DNA from 4 places in the Micromonospora sp. CA-111912 genome. Region 1 is predicted to be linked to each of the others. Evidence: riboswitches for the same ligand, from Rfam matches in the RefSeq annotation. Region 1 holds a riboswitch; each other region holds the start of a gene.
What was found. Region 1 has a riboswitch for cobalamin ahead of ACQPZO_RS03245 (ribonucleoside-diphosphate reductase subunit alpha). Riboswitches for the same ligand answer to the same signal wherever they lie in the genome.

Region 1 (5,219 bases):
CTGGACACCTCGACGATCTCGGTGCACAGGTTGGACAGGTGCACCACGTTGCCCGGCTCGGCGGTCTGGTTGCACAACCGGTTCGCGGCGTCCTTGAACGTCATCCACCCGTTGCCGGTCTGTGCGAGGGTCCGCATCATCCGCCCGTACAGCTCCCGCGCCGGCACCTGCCGCACGTACCGGCCCTGCGCCTCGGCCGCCCGGTACGCCGCGTCGAACTCGTCCCCCCACAGGTCCGGCAGCTCCGGCACCACGTCCGGGTCGAACAGCGACCACATCCCGTCGGCCTCCACCCGGCGCATGAACTCGTCCGGGACCCAGTTGGCCAGGTTCAGGTTGTGGGTGCGCCGGGCGTCCTCACCGGTGTTGTCCCGCAGTTGCAGGAACTCCTCGATGTCCGGGTGCCACGGCTCCAGGTAGACGCAGGCCGCGCCCTTGCGCCGGCCGCCCTGGTTGACCGCCGCCACCGAGGCGTCCAGCGTCCGCAGCCACGGCACGATCCCGTTGGACTGCCCGTTGGTGCCCCGGATCAACGCGCCCCGCGACCGGACCCGGGAGAACGCGATGCCGATGCCGCCGGCGAACTTCGACAGGTTCGCCACCTGCGCGTACCGCTGATAGATCGAGTCCAGTTCGTCGCGCGGGGAGTCGACCAGGTAGCAGGAGGACATCTGGGTGTGCCGGGTGCCGGAGTTGAACAACGTCGGCGAACTCGGCAGGTACGCCAGGCTCGACATCAACCGGTAGAACTCGATCACCTCGTCCGGGGCGTGGGACAGGCCGCAGGCCACCCGCAGCAACCAGTACTGCGGGGTCTCCACCACCAGCCGGCTCGTCGGATGGCGCAGCAGGTACCGGTCATGGACCGTGCGCAACCCGAAGTACTCGAACCGCAGGTCACCGTGGGGGTCGACGGCGTCATCGAGCTGCGTGGCGTTGGCGGCGACGAACGCGGCGGTGCCGCCGCCGATGAGGCCCTCGACGTGTCCCCGTCGGATCGCCTCGCTGAACGACCCGATGCCCTGCCTGCGGACCTCCTTGTCGATGTAGCCGGCCAGCAGGCGGGCGGCCAGCCGCGAGTACTGCGGCTCCTCACCGATCATCTCGGCAGCGGTCTGGATGGACAGCCGGTCCAGCTCGGCGGTCGTCGCGCCGTCGTACAGGCCGCTGATCGTCCGTGTCGCCACCCGCAACGGGTCGACGTCGGCGAGGCCGACCGTCCACCGCTCGACCGCTCGGACGATCCTGTTGACATCGACCGGTTCGGTGCCGCCGTCGCGCTTGCGGACGCGCATCTGCGTCCGCCGCGGGCCCGGTAGGGCTGCCTCGTCGGCCGTCATGCCCTCGACCGGGACAACCTCGGTGACTGCCACCACTCACTCCTCGCGGGCTCGAGACCTGATGGCCTTCGGACGCGTGGAGACAGACACCGGCGGACGTCACGCCGGCGGGGCGCGGGTCAGGTGGCGTCGGCCGTCCCACGCGGCCTCGGACCGCCGCCCACCCCGGTATGGGTGCGCGGCGCGCTGGCAGGTCTTCGGACTCGCGGGCGTGACCGGGCTCACCGGTCTTCTACTGGCCGTCGCTTCCCAGGCCGCTGGCGGCCCAGTGCTGATGACGGCGGTCGTTCCCACTCACCGCTGCGGGGCAGTCCCGGATTTCCACCGGGTTCCCTCTTGCCTCGACCGCCCCGGATGAGCGGCCGAACCAGCTACGGTCGACACCATATATAGGGACTACGGCGTTGTCACACCCCACATGTCGAGTCCGGGCGTGTCGGAGACCGGGGCGGTGAAGCCTCGTCGATTTGTTCGGCGCAGCGACCGAGCCGATTGGTGGAGCGGGTCTGGATCCAAGGGCGGCGGACCCGGCCGGTAGGACCGGAACGGATGTCGACCGGTCGGGTTTCCGACGGGCATCCGTACACAAGGGATGGTGACCTCCTACGGTGACTTCCGGCACGCCAGGAAATGGACGTCGCCGGGAATCGACCCGGCGACGCGATTCAGGCGTTTTACAGGGGGTTGTCTCGATGCACGTTCGGAGCCGCGCCATCGCGGGTCTGGTCGCCGGGGCTGTGCTGTTGACAGGCCAACCGGCGGCTGCGGGCACTGTGCAGGGCAGTGCCGCCGACGAGGTCGCGAGCACCAGTGCTCGCGTCGCCACGGGAACGATCGGCGGCGATGCGACGCGCACGGCCGTCCGCACGGCCTCGTCACTGTCGGTGCCGGGACACACCGGGCTGGTTCCCAGCACGCCGCGCAATGACGTACCGAGGATCACCGACGGCGAGATCACCGACATCGAGGTGATCGGCAACCGGGTCTTCATCGCCGGCTCCTTCACCGCGATCGCCAACGTCGGCGGGACGCCGGTGGCGCAGCCGTCGCTGGCTTCTTACAACATCGACACGGGCCTGGTTGACACCGGCTTCCGGCCGACGTTCGACGGATCCGTCGAGGCCGTCGAGGCCTCGCCGGACGGCTCGTCGCTCTACGTCGCCGGCTCGTTCAACACGGTCGGTGGCCTGACGAAGCGCAAGATCGTACGGCTCGACCCGGTCACCGGCGCTCCGATCGCGGCGTTCACCGCGCAGGGGAACGGGCGCGCGACCGCTCTGGCCGTGAGCAACACCGCGGTGTACGTGGGCGGCCAGTTCACGAAGGTGAACAGCGTGAACCGCGGCGGGCTGGTCGCGCTCAACCCGACGACGGGGGCGGTGGACAGCGGGTTCAACCTGCCCCTGACCGGCGGCATCGGCGTCGGCGGCATGCTCACCGTGCAGCAGCTCAAGCTGACGCACAACGGCAGCAGGCTGCTGGTCGTGCACACCGGTCGCCAGATCGCCGGTCAGGACCGCTACGGCGTCGGTCTCGTCGACACCGCCACCAAGGCCCTCCTGCCGTGGCGCACCCGCCTGTGGGAGGACAACCTCTCCTTCGTCGGCGGCATCCAGCGGGTCTTCGCCGGTGACGTCGCGCCGGACGACTCCTACTTCGTCGTCACCAGCGGTTCGGGAGGCGATCGCCCGCCGATCAACGACACGGCGATCGCGTTCCCGGTGACCGGCGCCGACCACGTCGAGCCGATCTGGGTGTCGCGTCACTTCGACAGCATCTACTCGGTCGCCATCACCGAGACGGCCGTGTACGTCGGCGGCCACTTCAGTTGGCAGGAATCGCCGACCTCCAACGTCCCGTGGCCCGGCCTGGACAACGTCGGGTACGGCACGGGTCAGGGCCTGAGCGGCTACGGTCTCGGCGACCAGGTGGTCCGCCGTGACCACCTCGGCGCACTCGACCCGGCCACGGGCACGGCGATCGAGTGGAACCCGGGTTCCAGCTCGTACGAGGGGGAGAAGGCGATGCTGGCCACCCCGCGCGGCCTCTTCGTCGGTGGCGACGGCAACACCAAGGGCGGCCTGTCGGTGGGGCGGGTCGGGTTCTTCGACCTCACCCGGGCACCGGCGCCCTCGCCGGTCGACACGACGGTCGTCACGCCCATCGAGGGGGCGGTCAAGCAGGCCAACGCGCCGTTCGCGCTCGGCGGGCAGGCGACCTCTCCGGCCGGCGTCACCAAGGTCGGGATCGAGATCCAGAACCGGGGTTCCAAGAAGTACCTGCAGGACGACCTCACGACGTGGGGCGCCGCCAACAGCATCAACGCGACGGTCGCAGCGGTGAACTCCGCCTCGACCTCGTGGTCCCTCACCGTGTCGCTGCCCGTCGGCGAATATCAGGTCCAGGCGAAGACGTTCGGCAACAACGGCCAGGCCGATGCCTCGAAGGCCGTCAAGAAGATCGAAACCTTCAGCTTCGACGACCTGCCGCCGACCACGAAGATCACCTCACCGCCCGCCGGCCTGGTCGCCGCTCAGAGCTTCGTCGCGACCGGCACCGCCAGCGACGACAAGGGCGTCAGCGCGATGACGTACTCGTTCCGCAGGTCGGACAACCAGTACCTCCAGGACGACGGGACGGCCGCACCGGTCTACAACACCTTCCGGGGCGAGCCGGACGTCATCGGCGCGTTGTCGACCACCTGGCAGTTCGAGGTGGCCCTCCCCACCGAGGGCGAGTGGAAGATGACGGCCACCGCCATCGACAACGCCGGTCAGGGTGACCTGCGCGGCGACACCCGGGACTGGATCATCTCGGCGACCGGCGTCGCGCCGTCGGTGGCCGTCAGCACCCCCACGCCGATGACGCCGCCCACCGCCGCCGCGCCGATCACCGTCGCGCCGGGCGGCTCGATCACGTTCTCGGGGACCGCCGGCGACGACGGCACCCTGAAGTCGGTCGAGGTCTATTTGCGCAACAACACCACGCGCGAGGCGCTGGCGGCCGACGGCACGTGGGGCGCCGACTCGATCGCGGCGTACCACCGGGTCTCACCGATCAACCTGAATGCCCCGTCGTACAACTGGTCGTACACCACCGTGCCGCTCACGCCCGGCGTGTACGACTTCCGGGTACGGGCCACCGACAACCTGGGCCTGAGCACGACGACCGCCAATCTGGGCCGGCTCACCGTCACCGCCCAGGTGCCCGGTGACGCCTTCCCGAACGGCCTGTTGAACTTCACCGGCGTCGACCAGAACGTCGACCAGTTGCACCTCAACCTGGCCGGCAGCGCGACCGACAACAACGGCGTGCAGAGCATGCGGGTGGCGCTGCGCGACCTGGACACCGGCCGGTACGTACAGCCGAACGGCACCATGGCGGCGAGCTTCGCCACGGTGAACGCCACCCTCGCCTCACCCGGCGCGACGAGCACCACGTTCGCCCTGTCGATCGACCTGCCGACCAAGGGTGAGTACAGCGTCGAGGCGTGGGCCGTCGACACGGCGGGCCAGCAGGACGGTTCGACCTCCGGCGCCACCGCTCGGTACCTCGTGTATCCGGGCGATCTCGACCCACGGCTGGAGCCGAGCCTCACCCCGCAGGACGGCGAGGTCTACCCGGACTCGCGGATCGTGGTCTCCGGACGTGCCGTGGACGATGTCGGGATGCTCCGGGTGGACGTCCAGATCGTCAACGGCGCCGGCCAGGGGATGAACGCCTCCGGTGTGTTCAGCACGCCGTCCGTCCCGGGCAACTTCCCCTGGATCTCGGTCTTCCTCACCAGCCCGGGATCCCCGGGGTCGAACTTCGCGTACACGTCACCGGTGATCCCGGCGGGTGCCTACACCGTCTCGGTCCGGGGGACCGACAACTACG
Region 2 (5,219 bases), 3.3 Mb from region 1:
GTGTTGCCGGACGCGTGACGCACCAGGCCCGGGCGCTGCGGGACGCGCTGGACGTACGGTCCGTAGCCGAGGACGTGGCCGACCTCCGCGAGCACTTGCGACGCCTCGGGGGAGAGCCACTGGTCGGGACCGGGACCGAGGCCCACGACGACGACTTCGGCACCGGCGACGGGCTCGGTGACCTCACTCACCGAGCGGTCGTAGCGCGCCACACCGGGACGGGTGTCGCCGGGGACCAGGACGATCGAGAAGTACGGCACCGTCTCGGGGTCCACGTCGGCGACCGGGAGCACGCGCTGGGCGTCCATCGACGCCCGCTCGACGTACCAGGACCCCTCGACGCGTCCGGCCTGTTCGAGCGCCGAGCGGACCTTGGCGAACGTGCGGCCGAGCTTCATGATCACGGCGCCGTCGGTGTCGGCGAGGCGCCGGGCCAGCTCCGGCTCGGGAAGCGTGCCGGGCAGCACGGTCAGCACGTCGGTCTGCCGGACCAGGGGCAGGGCGGTCGTGGCCGTGGCGGCCGCGAAGGCGGGTACGCCTGCGACGACCTGCGTCTCGAACTCGTCCGCGAGCCGGTCGTGCAGGTACATGAACGAGCCGTAGAGCATCGGGTCGCCCTCGGCCAGCACGACGACGTCGCGGCCCGCCCTCAGGTGCGCGCGGAGCCGGTCGCCGCACTCGGCGTAGAAGTCCGCCATCGCGCCGGCGTACCCGCCCGGGTGGTCGGTGGTCTGCGTCGTCACCGGGTAGACGAGCGCCTCCTCGATCACGCCGTCCGGGAGTAGGTCGGCGGCGATGCGGCGCGCGTTGGACTGCTTGCCGACCCCCTGATGGTAGGCGACGACGTCCGCCGCGCCGATCAGCCGGGCGGCCTTCAGCGTGACGAGCTCGGGATCCCCCGGGCCGACCCCGACGCCGAACAGCCGGCCGCTCACTCTGCCTCCTGGGCCAGGGCGTTGAGCGCCGAGGCGGCCAGCGCCGAGCCGCCGCGACGCCCGGTCACCACGAGATACGGCACGTCGAGCCCGGGTGCGTCGGCGGCGAGGTCGATGAGTGCCTGCTTGGACTCGGCCGCACCGATGAAACCCACCGGCGTGCCGATGATCGCGGCCGGTCGCGGTGCGCCGTCACGCAGCATCTCCAGCAGGTGGAACAGGGCCGTGGGGGCGTTGCCGAACGCGACGACGGCACCCTCGACGTGCTCGGCCCACAGAGACACCGCCGCCGCGGACCGGGTCGTGCCCCACGCGCGGGCGAGCGCCGGGACCTCGGGCTCGCGCAGGAAGCAGCGGACCTCGTTGTCGCGGGGCAGCCGGGCGCGGGTGACGCCGGCGGCGACCATGTGCGCGTCCGTCAGGATCGGCGCTCCCGCATCGAGCGCCGCCCGGGCCGCCGTCACGAGACCGGGATGGATCACCAGGTCCCGCGTCAGGTCGGTCTGCCCGCACGCGTGGATCATCCGCACCGCGACCTTCTCGGCGTCGGCCGGGACGCGCGTCAGGTCGGCCTCGGCGCGGATGGTGGCGAACGAGTCGGCGTAGATCACCGCGCCGTCGGTGACGTAGTCGTAGCGGCGCGTCGGTGGGGCGAAAGTCATGCATTCTCCAGATCGGGGACGAGCAGGGTGCGCCGTGGCGTGACGACGAGGTCGCCGGCACCGAGGGCGCGGACCTGGTCCATGAAGCGAGCATCCACCCGGCCGTCGCGGACCGCCAGGTGCAGCGCGACACGGCCGTCGTCCTGCGCGATCCTGCCAAGCGGGGGTGGCGGCGTGCTCACCCGGGTCCCCGGGGCACGCTCGAGCACGGCGCCCAGCACTGCCGCGCCGGAGCCGGGCAGCTCCTCGACGTGCCAGGGAGAGCTCGGTTCGCTACCGGCGAGCTCGGCGAACCGCACGGCGAGTGTCGTCAGCGCCGCAGCGGCCTCGTCCAGCGGGACGACCGGTCCCCACGACGTCCCGGCGCGCAACTGCGCGGTGCTCGCGTCGAGCGCCACGAGACCGAGGTCCAGGTCGCGCTCGACCAGGTCGCCGCGGCCGTCGTCGAGCACGAACAGGAACCGACCGGCCAGCGCGGCGAGCAGGGGCTCCGCGCACAGCCGGGCGTCGAGGTCAGCGATCACCGGACGCAGGTCGGCGCGGCCACCGCTGCGTCCGGTGAGCGGTGAGGCCAAGATGTTGCGCACCCGCTCGTGCGACGTCGACGGCACGAGCCCGGTTGCCATGATCACGTCCACGACCGCGTCCGGCAGGCACCCGTCGTCGTGCTCGATGCCGCGCACCTGGAGGTTGGCGCGGCTGGTCAGGTGGACCGCGCCGTCGCCGTGCTCACGCGCCACCCGGACGAGTGCGCCGAGCGCCTCGGTCGTCACGGCGCCACCGGGAACGCGCACCCGGACGAGCGCGCCGTCGTCGGCGATCCAGGGGCGCAGCAGGCCGGGACACAGGTCGCGGCGGGTCCTCTCGGGCACGGCGCCATCGTGCCAGAGCCCGTCTCGGGCGCTGTCGGTCGGCGGTGCTACGTTCGTCCTGCCAGCCAAACTCAGCCATGAGCCAGGGAACCCGGTGAGAGTCCGGGACTGACGCGCAGCGGTGAGGGTGACGGGCGGAGCACGACGCCACTGGACCAACGGTCTGGGAAGGCGCTCCGTCCGGTTGATCCCGAGTCCGAAGACCTGCTGGCCGCAGACCCCCGTCTGCGACACCTGCCCATCCAGGCCTCGCGCACAGGCCGCCGGACGAAGGAAGACCGTCGTGTCTCGTTATGCTCGCTCGCACCAGATCGGATCCTCCCACCAGGTTCCCCCCACCTGGCTCGTCTGCTCCTGACGTCGTGAGCGTCCTCGTCCACGTCGCGACCGCCCTGCCGGACGCCGCCCGACCGGCGGTGCTGCGCCAGGCGGCCGAGGCCGCCGGTGCCCGTCTGGCATTCCTGCAGGGCGGCGAGCCGACCCTCACCCACGTGCTCGACCTGGTGCACGCCGACGGCGTCCGAGAGGTTCGCCTCGAGCCGGTGAGCACCGACGACCTGACCTACGCCCGCTCGTGGGTGGGACGCGTCGCCGGCCACTGGCACCGCCAGCAGATCGACCCGCCGGTCATCCGGTTCGGAGAGCGGACCATCACCGGCCGCGAGGCGCCGTTGTCGTCACCGGCCTGGGACGCGCCCCCGCCGTACCGGCACCATCTGCTGCTGTGCCGCGGCCCGCGCTGCAGCGCCCGAGGTGCGGACGAGACCTACCGCGCGCTCGTCGGCGCGCTCGTCGAGCACCGGCTCACCGACTCCGACGTCCTCATGGCGCAGACCGGGTGCTTGTTCCCGTGCAATCACGGCCCCGTGGCCGTCGTTCACCCCGACGGCGCCTGGTACGGGCCGGTTCGACCCGGCGACGCGGCCCGGCTGGTCCGCGAGCACCTTTGCGCCGGCCGCCCGGTCGACGACCTGCGCCTCGGCTCCCGGACCATCTCCACCGAAGGAGAAGCATGACCCGCATCGCTCTCATGTCCACGTCGGACACCGACCTGTTGTCGGCGCGTGCCAGCGGCTCGGACTACACCTGGGCCAACCCTGTCCGGGTGACCGACGAGCGCCGCGACGCCCTGACCGCCGAGGCGGACCTGGTCGTGCTGCGCGTGCTCGGTTCGCCCGAGGACGTGCGGGACGTCGCCGCCCTTGTGCGCGACGCCGGACGTCCCCTGGTCGTGCTCGGCGGGGAGCGGACGCCGAACGCCGCACTCATGGAGCTGTCAACCGTGCCGATCGGCGTGTGCGCCGAGGCGCACCGCTACCTCGCCGAGGGCGGCGCGGAGAACCTGGGTCAGCTGCACGCCTTTCTCTCCGACACGGTGCTGCTGACCGGCGAGGGCTTCGAGCCGCCGGCCGTCCTGCCCGAGTGGGGCGTCGGCCGGCAGGCAGCCGGGAGCGGTGTGCCACGGATCGGCATCCTGTACTACCGGGCACACGAGGTGAGCGGCAACAACGCGTTTGCGCACGAGCTCGCCGACGCGATCGACGCGACCGGCAAGGCCGTCGGCGTGCCGATCTTCGTCTCCTCGCTGCGGGCGGCGCCCGACGAGCTGTTCACCGAGCTCGCCACGCTCGACGCGATCATCGTCACCGTGCTCGCCGCCGGCGGCTCCAAGCCCGCCACCGCCAGCGCCGGCGGCGACGACGAGTCCTGGAACGTCGAGCGGCTGCGCGCCTTGGACGTCCCCGTGCTGCAGGCGTTGGCGCTCACCTCCAGCAAGGCCGAGTGGGAGGCGTCCGATGACGGCGTCACCCCGCTCGACTCCGCGACCCAGATCGCCATCCCCGAGTTCGACGGCCGGCTCATCACCGTCCCGTTCTCGTTCAAGGAGGTCGACGCCGACGGTCTGCCGCGCTACCAGACCGACGCCGAGCGGTGCGACCGCGTCGCGGGCATCGCAGTGAACCACGCGCGGCTCCGACACGTTGCACCGGCCGAGCGCAGGGTGGCCCTTGTCCTGTCGGCCTACCCGACCAAGCACAGCCGCATCGGCAACGCCGTCGGCCTCGACACGCCCGTATCGGCGATCCGGCTGCTGCGCGCGATGCGCGACGCCGGCTACCACCTCGGTGCGCCCGGCGAGATTCCCGGGCTCGACCCGCTCCCGCCGGTCGAGGGGGAGGACCCCGACACGACGGCCGGCAACGCGCTCATCCACGCGCTGATCGAGGCCGGTGGCCAGGACGAGGAGTGGCTCACGCAGGCCCAGCTCAGTGAGTCGCACGTGCGTATCGGCCGCGACGACTACCTGCGCTGGACCGCCCACCTGCCGGACGAGCTTCGTGCCGCCATGGTCGAGACCTGGGGCGAGGCCCCCGGCTCACTGTTCGTCGACGACGCCGGCGACATCGTGCTGGCCACGCTGCGCGCGGGCAACGTCGTCATCCTCATCCAGCCGCCACGCGGTTTCGGCGAGAAGCCGGTCGCGATCTACCACGACCCCGACCTGCCGCCGTCGCACCACTACCTGGCGGCGTACCGCTGGCTCGAGCACGGCTTCGGTGCCCACGCGGTCGTGCATCTGGGCAAGCACGGCTCGATGGAGTGGCTGCCGGGCAAGAACGCCGCGCTCTCGGCCGGGTGTGCCACGGACGCGGCCATCGGCAGCATGCCGCTGATCTACCCGTTCCTCGTCAACGACCCCGGCGAGGGCGCCCAGGCCAAGCGCCGCGCGCACGCCACGATCGTCGACC
Region 3 (5,219 bases), 410 kb from region 1:
AAGGGCGACTACCTGGGCGAGGTCGCCGAGCGCTACCTCGACGACTTCGACCGGTACCGGGACGTGGCGAAACTGAACCGGCTGCACGACCCGGACCGGATCCGCCCGGGGCAGCTCATCAGGCTGCCCGACGGCGCGGGCGACGCCGGGGCCCGTACGCACGCCACCGGCCGGCTGGTGGTCCGGCCCACGGCCCCCGCCCCCGGCGGCGCGGTCACTCCCCCGCCGGCGACCCCGGCCACCCCGCCGGCCGCCGAAGCTCCGGCGACCCCGGCGACGCCACCCGCGACGCCGCAGGCCAGCCGCCCGGCACCCGCGCCGTCGGCCGCCCAGCCGTCGGCCGAGTCGACCCGCAGCAGTCAGCAGGTGGCCCAGCCGCCCTCCGGGCCGCAGCCGGCGATGGCCGCCGGGGCGTCCCGGGCGAGCGAGGAGGACCAGGTGAACCGTCCGCTCGCGGTCTCGGCGGTGCTCGCCGTGGCCAGCATCGTCGGGGCGCAGATCGGCGCGGTCCTCGGGCTGCGCCGCCGGCCGGGCATCGCCCGGGCCGCTGCCGGCGCGCGGGCCCTGGTCTCCGGTCGGCACCGCCGGAACTGACGCCGGAGAGCGGGTCGACGGCCGGCGCGGGAACGCTCAGGGCAGCCGGGCCTGCAACACCCCGTCGACCACCCGGGTCGGCAGGATCTGCTGGTCGTTCCCGGACGGCCCGTGCATGACCTCGCCGCCGTTGAGCCGGAACGCGCTGCCGTGCCACGGGCAGACCACGCAGGCGTGCCCGTCGATCTCGGCGACCTCGCCCTCGCCGAGCGGACCGCCCTGGTGCGGGCAGTGCTCCAGCATCACGGTGACCTCGTCGCCGTGCCGGTAGAGGATGACCGAGACGTCGTCCACCTCGCGGGTGACCAGCTTCCGCTGCGGCAGCCCGGCCAGGTCTGCCAGCGGGTGCCAGCCCTCGCTGATCCGGTGCAGCTCGGACACGCTCTGGTTGACCTGGGCACCCTGCTTGTACGCCAGGTGCCCCCCGACGTACGCCCCCGCGCTCGCCGCGGTCAGCCCGAGGTACGCCAGCGCCCGCCCGGTCCCGTGCCGCCCACTCAGCCGGGCGGCCAGCGAGCCCGCGTACAGGGCCAGGCCGACGGTGTTGGAGGCGGCGTGCACCAGACCGACCCGGCGCTGGTCCCGGGTGAGGGCCGCCCAGTCGTTCAGCCCGGCGACCGCCGCCGGGAGGGCGCCGACCGTGCCCAGCCCGACCAGCGTGGTGGCCGCCCGACGCTGACCGGGCATGAGGTCCAGCACGGCGGCGCTGATCCAGGCGCCCACCGGCACCTGCACCAGCGCCGGGTGCAGCGGATGCCCGAGGAAGACGCCGTGCAGCAGGTCGCGTACCCGCTGCGGGCGGATGGTGGCCTGGACGGCGCGCTGCAACCGGTCCCCGACCCGGTCCAGCGCCGAATTCTGTTCGATTCTCGTCAAGAGTGCCCGCATCCCGTCCGACTTCCCGGCAGAAGCGGTCGCAAACCGGTCGGCGGTGACGAGCCTGCCGCCGTAGGTGTCGACCGGCAGTCCGGGGACGCGGCCGGCACCGCCGCCGCACCCGCACGTCACCTGCCCGGGCGGCGACGGGAGCCCTCGCCGCCGGACCGGGCCGGCTGCGCGGCTACTGCCAGGGGCCGCTGCGGCAGGTGAACCTACCGGTGTCGCTGTACTGGGTGGTGCTGCCGTCGAAGTAGCTGTAGCTGACCCGCACCGGCAGGCCGATGTTGGAGAAGGGGCAGCCGGCGAAGAGGGTCGGTCCGGCGGTCGTGAAGGTACCAACGCTGCCGGAGTACCAGGTGACCGTCCAGGTCGTCGTGCCGGTGCTGGTGGCGTCGCAGTAGAACTGCGACGCGCCGGACTCGCAGAAGGGCGCGGGGGCGCTGGCCAGGGCCGGGGTGGCGACGATGGCGGTCAGGCCGAGGGTGGTGAGAACGGAGGCGAGCAGGACCCTGACGGTGGCACGCATGAAGATCCTCCCGAGCGTAGCGGGTCAAGGACTTAGAGTGAACGTCACGCTATCTCAGTAATCGAGGTTCATGAATCATCCGTTCGCCGGTCGGTTGCCGCCCAACGGTCGTGGTGCACCGCCTCGGCGAGGGGTCGCTTCCGCCGCCACCCGTGCCGTTCCAGGTCCGGCACGGTCGCCAGGTGGGTGACCGGTCCGAGGCAGAGCCACGCCACCGGCCGGATGCCGTCCGGGATGCCGAGCAGCCCGGCCAGGAACGGCTCCCGGAAGAAGGAGACCCAGCCGACGCCGAGCCCTTCGGCGGTGGCGGCGAGCCACAGGTTCTGGATGGCCAGGCAAACCGAGTAGAGCCCGGCGTCGGCGATGGCGTGCCGCCCGAGGACGCCCGGGCCACCCCGTGTCGGGTCGTAGGTGACCACGATCGACAGGGTCGACTCCAGCACTCCGTCGATCTTGATCCGGGAAAACCGCTCGGCCGCCTCGCCGTCGAGGGTGGCGGCGAACGTGTCCCGTTCGGCCCGTACGTGCTCGTGGAACCGGCTGCGGGTCCCCGCGTCCCGGACCAGGACGAAGTCCCACGGCTGCGAGTAGCCGACGCTGGGCGCGGCGTGTGCCGCGTCGAGGATCCGGTGCAGGGTGTCCGTCGGCACCGGCCCCCCGGTGAACTCGGCCCGGACATCCCGGCGGCGGTGGATGGCGTCGTACATGTCCACAGGCAGGCTCCCGCTGCGCTCGGCCCACCCTGTGGGTGAGCACCAGACGCGAGGTCGGTCTTCGGACTCCCGGATCGACGCCCGACCGTCCGCCTTCCCAGCCGTGCGGCCAGTGGCTGCGCGTGACGCGCGTGGACGGCGGCTCCCCGGTCACCGCGGCGGGCCCGTGCCGGGTTCCCACCGGCTTCCCGATTCTCCCCGCAACTGCGGGACACCTCGCATGATCGTGCCGCCGCCGATGCTAGCGCGCCGTCCGGTGGCGGCCGGCCCGGCTCCGCCCGTGCGCCGTCGGGACGGGCGGGCCACTACGGTCGATGTCGGGGGTGGCCGCCACCGCCCCGAGGGCACGGCCGAGGGTCGAGCCGTCCGACCGGGAGGGACGCCGATGGGGGTACGGGTCGAAAGCGCCGGGGCCGTGACCACGGTGATCCTGGATCGGCCGGCGGCCCGCAACGCCGTCGACGGGTTGACCGCCCGGGCCCTGGCCGACGCGTTCCGCACCTTCGACGCCGACCCGGAGGCGGCGGTGGCCGTGCTCTGGGGGGCGGGCGGGACGTTCTGCGCCGGGGCGGACCTAAAGGCGATCGGCACCCCCGGCGGCAACCGGGTCGAGCCCGACGGCGACGGTCCGATGGGCCCGACACGGATGCGACTGTCCAAGCCGGTGATCGCGGCGATCTCCGGGTACGCCGTGGCCGGCGGGCTGGAACTGGCCCTCTGGTGCGACCTGCGGGTGGCCGAGTCCGACGCGGTGCTCGGGGTCTTCTGCCGGCGCTGGGGGGTGCCGCTGGTCGACGGGGGGACCTTCCGGCTGCCCAGGCTGATCGGCGAGAGCCGGGCGATGGACCTGATCCTCACCGGCCGACCGGTGCCGGCCGAGGAGGCGTACGCGATGGGTCTGGTGAACCGGCTGGTCGCGCCGGGTGAGGCCCGGGTGGAGGCCGAGCGGCTGGCCGCCGGGATCGCCCGCCACCCGCAGACCTGCCTGCGCAACGACCGGGCGGCGGTGCTGGCCGGCGCCAACCTGACCGAGCCGGAGGCCTTCGCGGTCGAGCTGGCCCACGGCGCGGAGTCGCTGGCGGCCGACGCGGCGGCGGGTGCGGCCCGCTTCGCCGCGGGCGCCGGCCGGCACGGCGCACCCGCGGCTCCCTGACCGTCCGCACCGCACCCGCCCCCTGACCGTCCGCACCGCACCCGGCACGACCCGTGCGCGTCGGACGATCAGGGAACCGGCGGCGGCCTACCTCAGGTTGCGCAGGGCGTCCTCGATGGCGCGGTGGAACGTCGGATACGCGTAGATCATGTTCCGGAGCTGGGTCAGCGGGACCGCCGCGTGCACCGCCACCACCAGGCCCGACAGCACCTCGCCGCCGGCCGGGCCGACCGAGGTCGCGCCGACCAGGACGCCCCGGTCGGCGTCGGCGACCAGCTTGATCAGTCCGTCGGCCCGGTGGATCCAGCCCCGGGTGGACGAGCCGAGCTGACTCACGCCGACCTGCACGTTGATGCCGCGCTCGCGGGCCTGCCGCTCGGTCAGCCCGACCGCGCCCACCTCGGGGTCGGTGAAGGTGACCCGGGGCAGCGCCCGGTAGTCGGCGTGCGGCACGCCGCCGGCGATCCCGGCTCCCGCCGTGCTCGCCGCGCCGCCGACCGCGCTGGCGGTGCCGCTGGCGTCCGGGCCGGACCGCGCCCGCCGGACGTGGTCGAGCACGTCGGCGACCACGATGGCCGCCTGGTACATGGCGATGTGGGTGAACGCGCCCTCGCCGGTCAGGTCGCCGACCGCCCAGAGGCCCTCGGCGGCACGCATCCGGTCGTCGACGGCGAGGTACCGCTGGGACGGGTCCACCCCGACGCCGTCCAGCCCCAGCTCGTCGAGGTGCGCCCGCCGGCCGGTCACCACCAGCAGCTTCTCGGCGGTGAGTTCGACGCCACCGGCCGCGCCCAGGGTGAACGCCCGCCCGTCGTGGTCGACCCGTTCGGCCTTCACCCCGGTGGAGATCCGCACCCCGTCCGCGCGCAACGCTGCGGCGGCCACCTCGGACGCCTCGGGCTCCTCGACGGCGAGCACCCGGTCCGCCGCCTCGACCACTGTCACCGCCACCCCGAACCGGGCGAAGACCTGGGCCAGCTCCAGCCCGATCGCGCCGCCGCCGAGCACGAGCAGCGACCCAGGCAGCTCCTCGACCTCGACGGCCTGGTGGTTCGTCCAGTACGGGGTGTCGGCGAGCCCGGCGATCGGTGGCACGGAGGGCCGGGTGCCGGTGCCGAGCACGATCCCGTGCCGGGCCTGGAAGACCTGGTCGCCGACGCGTACCCGGCCGGGGCCGTCGAGCCGGCCGCTGCCGCGCACGAACCGGCCGCCCTTGCCGGTGAACCGTTCCACTGCGACCCGGTCGTCCCAGGTGTCGGTGGCCTCCGCGCGGATCCGCTTCGCCACCGGCGCCCAGTCCGGCTGGACCTGGGCCGTGCCGGCGAACTCGTTGACCCGCCGGGCCTCGGCGACC
Region 4 (5,219 bases), 3.3 Mb from region 1:
CGTTCGCGGAAAGGATCAGCGCCAACGCGGCTGCGGCGTGCCCGGCGGTCGGCGTTCCGCTGCTCCGCCTGGAGCGGCCCGGCTGGGCTGGCCGGCCTGAGGCGTCCGGCTGGCACTGGGTCGGCGACCACGACGAGGCCGCTCGCGTGGCGGCAGGGCTGGGGGAACGGCCGTTCCTCACCGTCGGGCGGCAGTCGCTCGGGCGTTTCGTCGAGCCGCTGCGCCGCCACGCGTGCCTCGTGCGCGTGGTGGACGAGCCGGACCTCCGCCTGCCGGCCTCCTGGATGCTGCTGCGCAGCCGTGGACCGTACACGATCGAACACGAACGGCAGGTGATGGCAGACGCGGACGTCCTGGTGACGAAGGACTCCGGCGGTGACCACACCGTCGCGAAGCTCGAGGTCGCCGCCGAGCGGGCGATGCCGGTGGTCGTCGTCCGCCGAGCCGGCCCGTCGGGCGGTGTGCGGGTCGTCCGCGACGTCGACGCCGCGCTGGCCTGGGTGCAGGCGCTGCCGGCACGCTGACCGCAGCCGCCCCGGACCGCAGCCGCGCTGACCGCAGCCGCGCGACGGGTGGTGCGCGGCTGCGGTCCGGGGCGGCTCAGAGCGTGGCGGCCAGTTCCTGGCGGCGCAGCCGCTCGGTGGCTCGGTCCGCGTCGCGTCCGACCAGGCCGGTGAGCACGAAGCCGAGGACGGTCCACGTCGCGGCCAGGGTCATGATCGACGAGCGGCGGAAGTACCAGAGCGTGTCGGCCGGGAAGTTGCCGACCTCGTTGACCGTCGGCAGGACGGCGCCGGCGACCACGACCACGACGAGGTATGCGGCGGCACCGACCAGCACCGCGGCGTACGCGCCAAGCTGGGGCAGGACCCGCCGGGCCAGGAGCACGGCGCCGATCGCCGCGACGAGGCTCAGCGCCCAGAATCCGAAGTACAGGGCGGTCCGTTCGCCGATCGTGTCGCCCGAGCCCACCGCCGGCGGCGTGGCGGGGTACTTGAAGAACGGCACCAGCGCCGTGGCGACGAAGCCGACGCCGGCCACCACCGCGGTGGAGGCTCGTGCGGAGAGCCTGCCCAGGCGCCCGACGGCGAACGCGGCAGCGAGCGCCGTGGCGCCGCCGAGGACGGCGCCCATCAGGATGGTGCCGGTTGCCAGGCCCCAGGTCGACTGCGTTTCGCGGGAGACCTGGGCCTCCTCACCGTGGCTGTGGGGTTGCTCGGCGGTCGCGTCGTCGTGCGTGTGCCCGTCTTCGGCCGAGCCCGCCTCCTCCAGGGCGATGGCGGTGTCGACCTGGGGCTCAGCGACGACGTAGGCGACGAGGAAGGCCGCGAAGCCGGCGATGAGGCCAGCCAGCAGGCCGTGCACGAGGAAGGTACGAGGGGCCATCAGGGGTCCGTTCGAGAGCCGGCCGCGGGCAGCGCGAGCCGCCGGCAGGACCGGGAGCGAGAGAAGGTGAATCCGGCCGACCGGGCGCCCGACGCGCGAGCGTCAGTGGCAGGGGTAGCCCAAGACGTGCCGTGCGTCGTGAACCAACTCGTGCACGGCGGTGCCCTCGAAGACGGAGAATGCTCCCTGCTCGGCGCCCACGAAGAACAGAACGACGGCGGTGAGCAGCGAGAAGAACAGGGCCCAGGGGGCGAGCTCGCGCACGGGGATGCTGGGGACAGCGGCCGGAACGGCCGTGGTTGCCTGAGACATGACACTCCTTGGGAAATCTGCGTCCCGTCGATGAATGTTCACCTGGCTGGAGGGTCTGGCTTCGCCGCAAGCGGCGTCACAGTAGCGCGACTGCGCCGGGATCGCACCGGCTTCCTTCAGCAAGGTGGGACGACCATAGCAGGTATCGGGCGGGGAAACGGTGTGGCGGCTGTCATGACCGCCCACGCAGGACGCGGCTCGAGCGCGGCCACGTGACCGATGACCGCGACGGCAGGGGCGCCGATGCCGGCCGCGGCGGTGTCGGCGACGATGTGGGCGAGGGTGCTGCGGACGACCTGCTGGCTGGCCAGGCTGGCGTCCGCCACGACCGCGCACGGCGTGCCCTCGTCCAGCTCGGCGGCGATGAGCGCTTCGACGATGGCAGGAAGGGTACGCACGCCCATGAGCACCACGATCGTGGTGCCGGAGCGTGCGAGGGCCGGGTAGTCGATCGACGAATCGGGGTGGCCCGGCGGCACGTGGCCGGAGACGACGGTGAAGCCCTGGACGAGTCCGCGGTGGGTGACCGGAATGCCGGCGAGCTCGGGGCCCGCGACGCTGGACGTCACGCCGGGCACCACGGTGGTGGCGACCCCGGCGTCGGCGCACGCAGCAACCTCCTCGAAGCCGCGGCCGAACACGTAGGAGTCGCCGCCCTTGAGCCGCACGACGTGACGCCCAGCGCGTGCGTGCGTCACGAGGAGACGGTTGATCTCCTCCTGGCTGGTGCTCCGCCCGTAGGGGATCTTCGCGACGTCGACGACCTCGGCCTCCGGGCGGGCCCACGCCAGCGCCTCCCACGGCGCGAGCCGGTCGGCGATGATCACGTCGGCCTGTTCGATGGCCGCACGTCCGGCGACGGTGACCAGACCGGGGTCCCCGGGGCCGGCGCCGACCAGCGTGACGTGACCGGCCCGGTCCGTCCGGGCGGGTGCGTCAGCCGTCCGGGGCGTGACGGCCCGCAGCACGACATCGAAGCAGCCCTCGTCCACGGGTGCCGTGACCCAGGTCAGGCGCCGACGCAGGGCGAGGTCCTCCAGCGCGGCGCACACGGTCGGCGCTGCGACAGTGACAGCTGCACCCTCACGCAGCAGCGCAGCGACCGTGGCAATGGCGCGTGGGCCCCCGTCGAGGACGAGCACGCTGCGACCGGTGACGTTCAGCTCCATGTGACGGTGAGTCCCAACGTGGTGAGCAGATGGCGGGTGGCGGCCGGCTCGCGGACGGCGATGCGCGCCCACGAGCCGTCGAGACCGGGGAAGGTGTCGGCCCGGCGTACGGCCACGCCCGCGTCCCTGAGGCGCGCGTGCGCCCCGGAGCCCAGCCGGGCGAGGACGAACGGGGCGTGGGACTCCGCGACCGTGAGGCCGAGCTCGCTCAGCCCGTCCACGAGCGTGCGCCGCTGCCGCACGCACAGCGCGGCCCGGCGCCCCGCCTCGGCCTCGGCCTGCGGCCCGGTGGTCGCGACGACGGCATGCAGCGCCGGGGTGCCGACCGACCAGGCCGGTTGCTGGGTTCGGAGGTCGGCGACCACGGCGGCGTCGCCCACGACGTACCCGGCGCGGATGCCGGGAATCGACCACAGCTCGGTCAGGCTTCGCACCACGACCAGCCCGGGTAGCCGGTGCGAGGTGAGCGTCTGCGGCTCACCCGGCACGAAGTCCATGAACGTCTCGTCCACGACGACAACGCGCCCGGGGCGGCACAGGGCGCGCAGGGTCGCGGCGGCGTGCAGGTGCCCGGTCGGGTCGGCGGGGTTGCCGACCACGACGAGGTCCGCGTCGTCAGGGACAGCACCGGGGTCGAGGGCGAAGTCGTCCTCGGTCCGGCACAGGACATGGGTGACGGTGTGGCCCGCGGCGCGTAGCGCGACGTCGGGCTCGGTGAACTGAGGGTGCACGACGACCGGGCGTCGCCAAGGCCGTGCTCGGGCGAGCAGGAAGAACGCCTCGGCGGTGCCGGCCGTGACGAGGACCTCGGACTCGTCACGACCGTGGCGACGCGCCACAGCGACGTGGGCCGCGGTGGCTTCGGGGTAGGTATCGGAGGCCGCGATTCCGTCGCGCAGCGCCCGCTCGAGCCACTCCGGGCGGGGCAGGCGACTGACGTCGACCGCCAGGTCCAGCAGGCCGGCGGACAGCTCCAGGTCGCCGTGGTGGCGCAACGGGGCCGCAGGCGGTTCGGGGACCAGTGGCACGGCGACGGCGTGCGTTCGTGGCGCACCAGGTGCCGCGATCGCGTCCGCCTGGTGCACCGCGTCCGCGAACGACTGGGCCAGGCACGGGTGCCCGGCCCAGTGCACGTGCAGATAGGACGCGCTGAGCGTCCGGCCCGCGAACCCGACGTCGCCGCCCTCCAACGTCCACGCGGGACGCTCGCCGTGCACGGGAGTGACCATGGTGCGGTGGAATTCGTGCGCCGTGGCACCGGTCCCGCGTGCGCCGAGGAGCTGGTCCGAGCCGAGTTCGGCCCGGCGGTACGCGAGGGTGAGCCGGGGCGTCATGACCGCGTCGGCGTCGAGCGCCCCGACCATGGGGTGCCCGTCGACGGAACGGCACAGGTACAGCAGTCCGGCGCACTCGGCCACCGTCGGGACGCCGTCGAGGACGGCCTGACGCAGCTCGTCGCGCAGCGCCCTGTTGGTGCTCAGCGCGGCCGCGTGCACCTCGGGGAAACCCCCGCCGAGATACAGACCGCGCGTCCCGGCGGGAAGCCGCTCGTCCCGGGCCGGGTCGAACGGCACGACGGTGCAGCCCGCCGCCTGCAGCAGCTCGGTCGTCTCGGCGTACCGGAAGGTGAACGCACGCCCGGCCGCGACCGCGATGATCGGGGACCCGGTGCCGGAGGGTCGGACGTGCGCGGCCGGGTCCCACGGCTCGGCGTCGAGGTCGGGCGCGGTGTGCGCCACCTCCAGCACGGCGTCCAGGTCGACGTGGCGGGCGACCTGCTCGGCCAGCCTGTCCAGCGAGGCGGCGGCCTCGTCGCGCTCGGCTGCGGGGACGAGCCCGAGGTGGCGCGAAGGCGCGCTGACCCCATGGTCGCGCTGCAGGATCCCGAGCACGGGGACGCCGGCGGACTCCACCGCGCGTGCCGCCTCGGCAGCGTGGCGGGGGGAGCCGGCTTTGTTGAGCACGACACCCGCGATCGTGACGCCGGGCTGGAACGTCGCCATCCCGTGCACGACTGCCCCTACGCTGCGCGCGGCGTGCGAGACGTCCACGACCAGGACGATCGGCGTCTGGGTGAGCGTCGCGACGTGGGCGGTGGAGGCGAACCCGTCGCCGCCGATGCGGCCGTCGAACAGGCCCATGACCCCCTCGACGACCGCGACGTCCGCGCCCTGGGCGCCGTGCAGCAGCAGCGGGACCACGAGCGAGGGGTCGGTCAGGTGCGGGTCGAGGTTGCGGCCCGGACGCCCGGTGGCCAGCGCGTGGTAGCCGGGGTCGATGTAGTCGGGCCCGACCTTGTGCCCCGAGACGGCATGCCCGCGGGCGGCCAACGCGGCCATGAGCCCGGTCGCG

Region 2: it holds a riboswitch for cobalamin, as region 1 does, so the genes downstream of both, ACQPZO_RS19325 ((2Fe-2S) ferredoxin domain-containing protein) here and ACQPZO_RS03245 (ribonucleoside-diphosphate reductase subunit alpha) in region 1, are expected to answer to the same signal.
Region 3: it holds a riboswitch for cobalamin, as region 1 does, so the genes downstream of both, bluB (5,6-dimethylbenzimidazole synthase) here and ACQPZO_RS03245 (ribonucleoside-diphosphate reductase subunit alpha) in region 1, are expected to answer to the same signal.
Region 4: it holds a riboswitch for cobalamin, as region 1 does, so the genes downstream of both, ACQPZO_RS19380 (CbtB domain-containing protein) here and ACQPZO_RS03245 (ribonucleoside-diphosphate reductase subunit alpha) in region 1, are expected to answer to the same signal.

Annotation. Positions count from the first base shown of each region.
Region 1 covers NZ_CP192007.1:682,974-688,192, reverse strand. The annotation lists gene ACQPZO_RS03245 (ribonucleoside-diphosphate reductase subunit alpha) at 1-1,340, opposite strand, end outside; cobalamin riboswitch at 1,512-1,727, opposite strand; gene ACQPZO_RS03240 (Ig-like domain-containing protein) at 2,033-5,219, shown strand, end outside.
Region 2 covers NZ_CP192007.1:4,649,507-4,654,725, reverse strand. The annotation lists gene ACQPZO_RS19340 (precorrin-2 C(20)-methyltransferase) at 1-935, opposite strand, end outside; gene ACQPZO_RS19335 (precorrin-8X methylmutase) at 932-1,597, opposite strand; gene ACQPZO_RS19330 (sulfite reductase subunit beta) at 1,594-2,469, opposite strand; cobalamin riboswitch at 2,515-2,695, shown strand; gene ACQPZO_RS19325 ((2Fe-2S) ferredoxin domain-containing protein) at 2,832-3,485, shown strand; gene cobN (cobaltochelatase subunit CobN) at 3,482-5,219, shown strand, end outside.
Region 3 covers NZ_CP192007.1:272,804-278,022, reverse strand. The annotation lists gene ACQPZO_RS01330 (LysM peptidoglycan-binding domain-containing protein) at 1-594, shown strand, start outside; gene ACQPZO_RS01325 (Rieske 2Fe-2S domain-containing protein) at 631-1,482, opposite strand; gene ACQPZO_RS01320 (hypothetical protein) at 1,655-1,999, opposite strand; gene bluB (5,6-dimethylbenzimidazole synthase) at 2,068-2,712, opposite strand; cobalamin riboswitch at 2,748-2,941, opposite strand; gene ACQPZO_RS01310 (crotonase/enoyl-CoA hydratase family protein) at 3,098-3,865, shown strand; gene ACQPZO_RS01305 (dihydrolipoyl dehydrogenase family protein) at 3,953-5,219, opposite strand, start outside.
Region 4 covers NZ_CP192007.1:4,660,192-4,665,410, reverse strand. The annotation lists gene ACQPZO_RS19390 (cobalt-precorrin-6A reductase) at 1-524, shown strand, start outside; gene ACQPZO_RS19385 (CbtA family protein) at 601-1,386, opposite strand; gene ACQPZO_RS19380 (CbtB domain-containing protein) at 1,489-1,698, opposite strand; adenosylcobalamin (AdoCbl) riboswitch at 1,738-1,825, opposite strand; gene cobA (uroporphyrinogen-III C-methyltransferase) at 1,815-2,867, opposite strand; gene cobC (Rv2231c family pyridoxal phosphate-dependent protein CobC) at 2,858-3,895, opposite strand; partial or broken gene ACQPZO_RS19365 (cobyrinate a,c-diamide synthase) at 3,953-5,219, opposite strand, start outside.